Regions from separate parts of the Pediococcus damnosus genome, predicted to be linked through region 1. Evidence: predicted binding sites of a transcription regulator. Region 1 holds the regulator's gene; the other holds the start of a gene.
What was found. The regulator HrcA, encoded in region 1, represses chaperone genes, less so after heat shock. The targets are predictions, from matches to a motif close to TTAGCACTCNNNNNNNNNGAGTGCTAA.
Positions count from the first base shown of each region.

Region 2: the regulator HrcA is predicted to act here: its motif matches at 1,839-1,865, upstream of ADU73_RS00920 (ATP-dependent Clp protease ATP-binding subunit).

Region 1 is NZ_CP012294.1:2,087,711-2,092,358, reverse strand. Features, by position in the region: gene rbfA (30S ribosome-binding factor RbfA) at 1-354, shown strand; gene truB (tRNA pseudouridine(55) synthase TruB) at 466-1,383, shown strand; gene ribF (riboflavin biosynthesis protein RibF) at 1,394-2,341, shown strand; gene hrcA (heat-inducible transcriptional repressor HrcA) at 2,439-3,488, shown strand; gene grpE (nucleotide exchange factor GrpE) at 3,503-4,141, shown strand; gene dnaK (molecular chaperone DnaK) at 4,166-4,648, shown strand, end outside.
Region 2 is NZ_CP012294.1:195,056-199,703, reverse strand. Features, by position in the region: gene ADU73_RS00920 (ATP-dependent Clp protease ATP-binding subunit) at 1-1,677, opposite strand, end outside; gene ADU73_RS00915 (hypothetical protein) at 1,926-2,123, shown strand; gene ADU73_RS00910 (phosphocarrier protein HPr) at 2,284-2,550, shown strand; gene ptsP (phosphoenolpyruvate--protein phosphotransferase) at 2,550-4,271, shown strand; gene ADU73_RS00900 (glycosyltransferase family 4 protein) at 4,492-4,648, shown strand, end outside.

The DNA.
Region 1 (4,648 bases):
ATGGCAAGACAATATCGTTCTGATCGCCTTGGTCAAGAGATAGAAAAAGAAGTTAGTGACATCCTGCGTAAGCGGGTTCGTGATCCACGGGTTCAAGGAATCACAATTACAGGTGCTAATGTTACTGGTGATCTTCAGCAGGCTACTGTTTACTACAGTATTTTGTCAGATAAAGCTTCTGACGGTGAAAAAGTTGCGTTGGGACTTGAAAAAGCAAAAGGCTTAATTCGCAGTGAACTGGGTTCGCGATTATCAATCTACAAAACGCCAGAATTAATTTTTGAACGTGATGCATCTGTTCAATATGGTAGTCGAATAGATCAATTGATCAATAAACTTAATACAAAAGAATAGTTTTCTATTTATTACGCAAAAGAATGGCCTGAAGTTTAAGGACCATTCTTTTTTTATCGTCATTTATTCAACTATGATATAATTTAACAGGAAAATTAGGAGGACATTTACATGAATGGAATTGTTCCTTTGTATAAACCACGTGGCATGACAAGTTTTGATTGTGTTGCCAAAATTCGTGGCATTTTGCATCAAAAAAAGGTTGGTCATAGTGGAACTTTGGATCCAAATGTAGATGGTGTTTTGCCAATCTGTGTAGGTAAAGCTACCAAAGTGGTGCCATACTTAATGGCTTCTGGCAAAGTTTATGAAGGAGCTGTAACCTTAGGGTTCTCCACAACTACTGAAGATGTTGATGGTGAAATTGTTGATCAACTTGCTTTAAGGCAGGCATTTTCAAACGTTGAAATTGATAGAGCTATGCAAAGCTTTGTCGGCGAAATTACACAAATTCCGCCAATGTATTCGGCCATTAAAATTAACGGAAAAAAATTATATGAATATGCACGTCAAGGGATTGAAGTAGAAAGACCAGCACGAAAAATAACCATCAAATCTTTTGAACGTTGCGGTGAGACTACTTTTAATTCACAAAATAATACACAAACCATAAACTTTAAAGTGGCGTGCAGTAAGGGGACTTATGTGCGGACCTTAGCAGTTGATTTGGGGAAAAAGCTTGAGGTTCCAGCTGTCATGTCTCGGTTAACTCGAACGGAAAGTGGTAATTTTCAGATTGAAGACACTATCACCTTTGCGCAATTAGAAGAGGCTGTTGAAAATAAGATTGTCGAGAATTTATTAGTTCCGTTAGATCACGCATTGAAAAAATATCCTCACTTTGCGTTAAATGATGATTTATGGACCAGGGTCCAAAATGGAGCGGTTTTAAAACGAAGCAACTTCAACCAGTCGCAATCAGCAGAACCGGTCCTTGTTTTAACTTACGATGATCGTGTTCAAGCATTATATCAATATGATCAAGAAAGGGCAGCATATCGCCCTTTGACCATGTTTCTAACCAAGTAGGAGGGCTCACATGAAAATCATTTATTTACATCATCCATACAATCAAAACCAAATTAAAGATAAAAATGTAGTGCTGGCTATGGGATTTTTTGGTGGTGTTCATCTGGGACATCAGGCTGTCTTAAAACAGGCACGAAAAGAGGCTGATCAACGGGATTTACCACTTGCAGCAATGACATTTGATCATCATCCTTCGGTTGTGTTTCCTAAACCAGGATTGGATGGCACAATTTATTTAAGTTCCGTAGAACGTAAGGCGGAATTAATGCAAAAATTTGGTGTCGATTTATTGTATGTGGTAAGTTTTACATCTAATCTGGCCAAACTGTCTCCCCAAGATTTTGTTGACCAATACATGGTGCAACTTCATGCCAAGGTTATTGTTGCGGGCTTTGATTATACTTACGGACCACGTGAAATTGCAGATATGGATCATCTTCCGACATACGCTAAAGATCGTTTTACGATTGTAACTGTTCCAGAATTACTGTTGGATGGTGAAAAAGTGAGTTCGACTCGAATCAGAACAGATCTAAAACAGAGTAATGTAGATCATGCTAATCTGTTCCTTGGATATACTTATCAAACTACTGGTTTAGTAGTTCATGGTGAGGCTCGTGGCCGCACACTTGGCTTTCCAACTGCCAATATTTTATCTGATCCAAAATCAAGAATTCCAGGAATTGGTATTTATGCCGTTCGGATAAAAATCGGTTCAAAATGGTGGCCAGGAATGGCCTCTATTGGAAGAAATGTTACTTTTGGAGAGCATCGGCCAATTACTATCGAAATTAACATTTTTGATTTTGATCAAGAAATTTATGGCGAAATGGTTCGAGTTGATTGGTATCATTACGTTCGTGGTGAGATAAAGTTTGATGCCGTTGAAGGATTAATTGAACAATTAAAGCTTGACGAAAAGAATATTCGCCAATATTTTGCGAATTTAACTATATAGTCAATAAAGGTCAAAGTTTATTGTTGACTTTTTGAAGAACCTTTGTTATCTTTAATAGTGTCTTAGCACTCCAATGTGCTAAGTGCTAAAAGAGGTGATGGTTTTGCTGACAGATAGAGAGTTACTGATTTTGAAAGCAATCGTTCAAATTTACACGGACGACGGACAACCGGTTGGTTCAAAGGCATTAGTTAGTAAATTACCAATCCATGTTAGTTCGGCTACAATTCGAAACGAGATGGCGACGCTAGAAGAAATGGGGTTACTTAAAAAGACCCATTCATCTTCTGGTCGAGTTCCTTCAATTAAGGGCTATCGTTATTATGTAGATCATTTGTTAAAACCTGATAAGGTTCAATCAAGTGATTTGCGAAAAATTCGTTCCTCGTTTAATCAACAGTTTCAAGAAATTGATGATATTGTTGCTGAATCTGCAGACATGCTTTCCCAATTAACTAGCTATACTGCTTTTACTGTGAAACCGGAACTGAAGGATGCTAAACTTGAAGGTTTTCGATTAGTACCACTTGGGAATCATCGAGTTATGGCGATTTTAGTTACTGATAATGGTAGCGTACAAAATCGAACATTTAAAGTACCAAAAAACGTTAATCCAGAGGCATTAGAATCCGTAATTCGAATTATTAATGATCAGTTAGTTGGATTAACTTTAGGTGAGGTGTTTAAGCGATTAGAGACAGATATTCCTATTCAGGTTGGTAAGTATATCGAGACTCCAGAAGGATTTTTAGATGTTTTTGAAGAAATTTTGAAAAAATCATCTACAGAGCATTTCTTTGTTGGTGGTCGTTTAAATCTCTTGAATTTTTCAAAACATCCAGATCCAAGCTCTATTCGATCGTTATATTCACTGATGGGACGATCAACAGATCTTGCTAGTGTATTAGGAGGATCATTAGATCACAACATCCAAGTTCAAATTGGCAATGAAATCACCAATAATTTGTTAAAAAATTATAGCCTGATTACAGCTACTTATGATGTAGATCAGCATGGTAAGGGAGTCATTGCAATTTTGGGACCGACTAGTATGCCATATTCTAGAATGATTGGATTGGTTGGTGCGTTTCGAACGGAATTAGCGCAACGATTAATAGATTATTACCACGATATTGATGATATTTGAGAGGTGTGAATGTAGTGTCTGAAAAAAAAGAAAATAAAGAAACTAAAAAAAATGAAGAAGCTGTAAATTCAACTGAGGAAGCCCCAAAAGACAAGTCAGCAAAAAAAGCTACAGTTGAATCAGAAAATAAATCAGAAAAGAATAAACCAGGGAAAAAGTTAAAAAAGCATAGTAAAACAAATCAACAAATTGAAGAATTGCAAACACAAGTTTCCGAGTTGACTGGTAAAGTTAATGCTATAACTGATCAGTATATTCGTTCAAAGGCTGAAATTGCCAACATTCAAAAACGCAACGAAAAAGAGCAAGCCGGACTAGTTAAATATGATGGTCAGCAGTTGGCTAAAGATATTCTTCCGGTTATTGACAATTTGGAACGTGCTTTGGCTATTAAGGTTTCTGATGAGAGTGGAATCCAATTGAAAAAGGGAATTCAAATGGTTTATGACCATATGAATAAAGCACTTAAAGATCATAATGTAACTGAAATTAAGGCTGAGGGACAAACCTTTGACCCTCAAATTCATCAGGCGGTCCAAACTGTTGCTGCTGAAGATGGAAAAAAAGCAGATCAGGTTGTTAGTGTTTTACAAAAAGGTTATATGTTAAAAGATCGTGTTTTACGACCAGCAATGGTTGTTGTGGCACAATAAAAAATATAAAGAAGGATAATTAAAATGGCAAGTAATAAAATTATTGGAATTGATTTAGGAACAACAAATTCTGCAGTTGCAGTCCTCGAAGGCGATAAGCCAAAGATCATTACAAATCCTGAAGGTAATCGTACAACACCTTCAGTTGTAGCTTTTAAAAATGGTGAAACCCAAGTTGGTGAAGTTGCCAAACGACAAGCAATTACAAACCCGGACACAATCGTATCTATCAAACGTCATATTGGTGAAAGTGGTTATACTGTTTCAGCAAATGGTAAGACATATACACCTCAAGAAATTTCTGCAATGATTTTGGAATATTTGAAACATTATGCAGAAGATTATCTTGGTGATACAGTTGAAAAGGCCGTTATTACTGTTCCAGCATACTTTGATGATTCTCAACGACAAGCTACTAAAGATGCTGGTAAAATTGCTGGATTACAAGTTGATCGGATTATTAATGAACCAACTGCTTCTGCTTTAGCTTATGGGCTAGATAAAAAA
Region 2 (4,648 bases), 230 kb from region 1:
AGCCTTTTCAATTTCATCAAGGAGGATCAAGCTATAGGGATGACGACGAACTTGTTCAGTTAATTGGCCGGCTTCTTCGTAGCCAACATAGCCAGGGGGTGAACCAATTAATTTAGAAATTGAATGTGGTTCCATGTACTCACTCATGTCAAACCGAATCATGGAATCCTCAGATCCAAAGAGTTCCTTAGCTAATTGTTTAGCTAATTCTGTTTTACCAACTCCGGTAGGGCCGACGAATAGGAAGGAACCAATTGGACGACCAGTCCCATTTAAACCAATTCGGTTTCGACGGATGGCCCGGGCAATCTTGTTGACAGCTTCATCTTGTCCAATTACCTTTGAACTTAAATCGCCACTAAGATTCTGGAGTTGTTCTTGTTCACGTTTTTGAAGTTCACCAACTGGGATGTTAGTTTGTTCTTCAATGATTTGTTCCATATCTTTTTCTGTAACAGTTGGAATTTCATCTTTTTTCGATGCGCCAGATTTTGATTTCTCTAACTTGGCAACTTGATCACGATAGTAAGCAGCCTTTTCGTAATCTTCTGCTTTTGTTGCATCCTGTTTATACTTTTCAGCATTATCAATCTTTTGCTGGATTGTGTTGGGATCAACAGTATTAATTGTTAAATTCTTTTTAGAACCAGTTTCATCGAGTAAGTCAATTGCCTTATCCGGTAAGAACCGATCTTGAATGTATCGCTTGGACAGCTTTGCGGCTGCTTCGATAGCTTTATCTGTGTAATGAACATGGTGATAATCTTCGTATTTCTTTTGAATTCCCTTTAAAATCTTAATAGATGCTTCAACGCTTGGTTCATCAACCTGAACGGGTTGTAAACGACGAGCAAGGGCGGCATCTTTTTCAATGTCTCGATATTCGGTTGAAGTTGTAGCTCCAACAAGTTGGAAATCGCCACGAGCCAAAGCAGGCTTCAAAACGTTGCCGGCGTCCATACCACCTTCTGCATTACCAGCACCAACAATTTCATGAATTTCATCAATAAAGACGATAACATCCTTATTTTTTTCAACTTCTTTCATAAGTTGTTGCATTCGTTGTTCAAACTGACCTCTAATCCCAGTTCCTTGAACGAGTGATACAACGTCTAAACGAATAATTTTCTTATTAATTAATTTTTGAGGAACATCGCCTGCCACAATCTTTTCAGCTAGGCCTTCCACAACTGCTGTTTTACCAACACCTGCTTCACCAATTAAAACTGGATTGTTTTTCGTCCGTCGATTCAATATTTCAATAACCCTTGAGATTTCTGAATCACGGCCGATTACTGGGTCGATTTTTCCTTGTTTTGCTAAATCAGTTAGGTTCAAACCATACTGAGCTAGCAAGCCACCCTGGCCATTTTGGCGGGTACCACCATTATTATTATCAGTGGGACCACTTGGTTGGGTAGGGGGAACTTGTTGGTTAAAGTTCTGAGCATTTTCAACGTTACCATTTTGCATAGCACGGAAAATGTCATCTAGATTTCCAAATCCGAATGGGTCTTGTGCCATATTCATAGCACCTCCATTTCCAAAATTATTACCTTCTTGTTGTTTTAGAAGTTGATAGCAATTTTGACAAAGATCGATCTGACGCTGCTGACCGTTAACATTAACGTGCAGGTGGATCGTTGCTTCATTTTTACGACAATTTTGACATAACATCTTGCGATCTCCTTTCGCAAAGTCAAAGCTTTAAAAAGTTTGACCAACTTTGACCATGAACACATTATAACTCGCTTCATGATTTGTGCAAGCAATTTGTTTTAAAAAACTATGCCTGATAGAATTGCATTACCAGGCACTTTACTGCCCACAAAATTATATTAGCACTTTAATGACATGAGTGCCAATGTTTGAACTTTTGAAGGATATCGGCTAAACTAGATTTATTAAAAAAGGTAGGTGGTTAAATGGCACGAGACTTTTCGAACCTGTTAGAGCAGCTTCGGCAGGGTAGTATAAAGGAATTAACAGTTGAAGCTGATGAATTTCCAGCTTTTCAACCTATTTATATGAAGTATGAGCAACGGAAAAGAATTATTGGTAAAGCTCAAAAAAACGGAAAAGTGGTCTACCATTTTGAAGGTGATGAAAACGGTAAATCTTAATTTTATTTAAAATTCGTGAAAGGGCTTGTAATAATTTCCAGAAATTGCTATTATCAATGGGAAAGGCTAATTATTTGTTAAAGAATAAATGGTTATTTATTTTTTCTATGAAAAGAAAGCCCTTACCAAATCTTATATATTTTAAAGGAGATCGATTATAATGGAAACACGTGACTTTCATATTATTGCAGAAACAGGTATTCATGCTCGTCCAGCTACTTTATTAGTACAGGCAGCTAGCAAATTTAATGCTGATGTCAAATTAACATACAAAGACAAGGCAGTTAATTTGAAGTCTATTATGGGTGTAATGTCATTGGGTGTTGGTCAGAATGCTGATGTAACAGTTTCTGCTGACGGCGATGATGCAAAAGAAGCAATTGAAGCACTCGCAGACACAATGAAAAAGGAAGGACTTTCTGACTAATGACAAAAGAATTGAAGGGAATTGCTGCCAGTGATGGCGTTGCAATTGCGAAAGCATACATGCTTGTCGACCCTGATCTGTCATTTGATAAGAAAACAATTGATGATCCAGATGCCGAAATTAAGCGTCTTCATGATGCTTTAGACGCATCTAAATCAGAATTAGAGTTAATCAAAAGTAAAGCTGCTGAAAATCTTGGAGAGGATGAAGCCGAGGTATTTGAAGCACACATTACGATTCTCTCCGACCCTGAATTGATTGGGAATATTGAAGACAAGATCAAGAACGATTCTGTTAATGCAGAACAAGCATTGAAGGATGTAACAGATGGCTTTATCGAAACATTTGAAGCTATGACTGATAACCAGTACATGCAAGAACGTGCCGGAGATATCCGAGACGTCACAAAGCGTGTAATGAGTCATCTATTAGGTGTTAAGTTACCTAATCCAGCTTTGATTGATTCTGAAGTTGTTATCGTGGCGCATGATTTAACACCAAGCGATACTGCTCAGCTTGATCGTAAGTATGTTAAAGGATTTATTACTGATATTGGAGGAAGAACTTCACATTCAGCTATCATGTCTCGAACACTTGAAATTCCAGCGGTTGTTGGAAGTGAAAAGGCGACGACAGAAATTAAATCTGGCGATACTGTTATTATTGATGGTATTCATGGATCAGCAATTGTTGATCCTGATGCTGATCAAATTACTAAATATAACAAGATGCAAAAAGATTTTGTGGCTCAAAAACTTGAGTGGGATAAACTTCGTGACGAAAAAACTTTGTCCAAAGATGGCGTTCACTTTGACTTAGCAGCTAATATTGGAACACCAGATGATATTAAGGGTGTTGTTGATAATGGCGCTGAAGCAGTTGGCCTATTTCGTTCTGAGTTCTTGTATATGGATGCTAGTGAGCTTCCAAGTGAAGATGACCAGTTTAAAGCATACAAGGCCGTTGTAGAAGGTATGAAGGGCAAACAAGTTGTTGTCCGGACAATGGATATTGGTGGAGACAAGCAGTTACCATACTTGCCACTTCCAAAAGAAATGAACCCATTCTTAGGCTATCGTGCTATTCGAATCAGTCTTGATCGAACCGATTTATTCCGAACCCAGTTGCGCGCATTATTACGTGCATCTGCATACGGAAAATTGGCCATCATGTTCCCAATGATTGCAACTGTTGCTGAGTTTAAGAAAGCTAAAGCTATTTTTGAAGATGAAAAACAAAAGATGGTAAAGGCTGGTACTAAGATCGGTGAAAACATTCAAGTTGGTATGATGATGGAAATTCCTGCTGCTGCAGTTATTGCAGACAAGTTAGCTAAGTATGTGGATTTCTTTAGTATTGGTACTAATGATTTGATCCAATACTCATTTGCTGCTGACCGTGGTAACGAAAAAGTAGCTTATCTCTATCAACCATATAATCCATCATTGTTACGTTTAATCAAACGGACAATTGATGCTTCTCACGCAGAAGGTAAATGGACTGGTATGTGTGGTGAAATGGCTGGAGATCAAACCGCTGTTCCAATTTTGATGGGTCTTGGTTTGGATGAATTCTCAATGAGCTCATCTTCAATCTTGAAGACTCGTTCATTAATGAAACGCTTAGATACCAGAGAAATGAAGAAGTTAGCTAATAAGGCTGTTACTGAAGCTGAAACTAACGACGATGTTATTAAAATGGTTAATGATGCCATTAAATAATTGAATTTAAATTTATTTAAAATCTCTTAGGATGAATCAGATCCTGAGAGATTTTTTGGTATACTGGAAGCGTTTGATGGGCACGCGAGGATTGAAACATAAATGTCGGAGAGTGGCCTTTGAATAGCTAACGGGATTATATACTAGTGTTATTTGCATAACACGTATGAAACCAATATAATTAAACTTAAATAAGTTTGCGTTTTTAAGGAGGATACTTGTGAATATCGGAATTTTTACGGATACATATTACCCGCAGGTAAGCGGAGTAGCTACTTCTATTAAAACATTACGTGAGCAACTAGAAAAACAAGGTCATCAGGTATACATTTTCACGACAACAGATCCTAAGGCTAATAAAAAGGTGTATGAAAGAA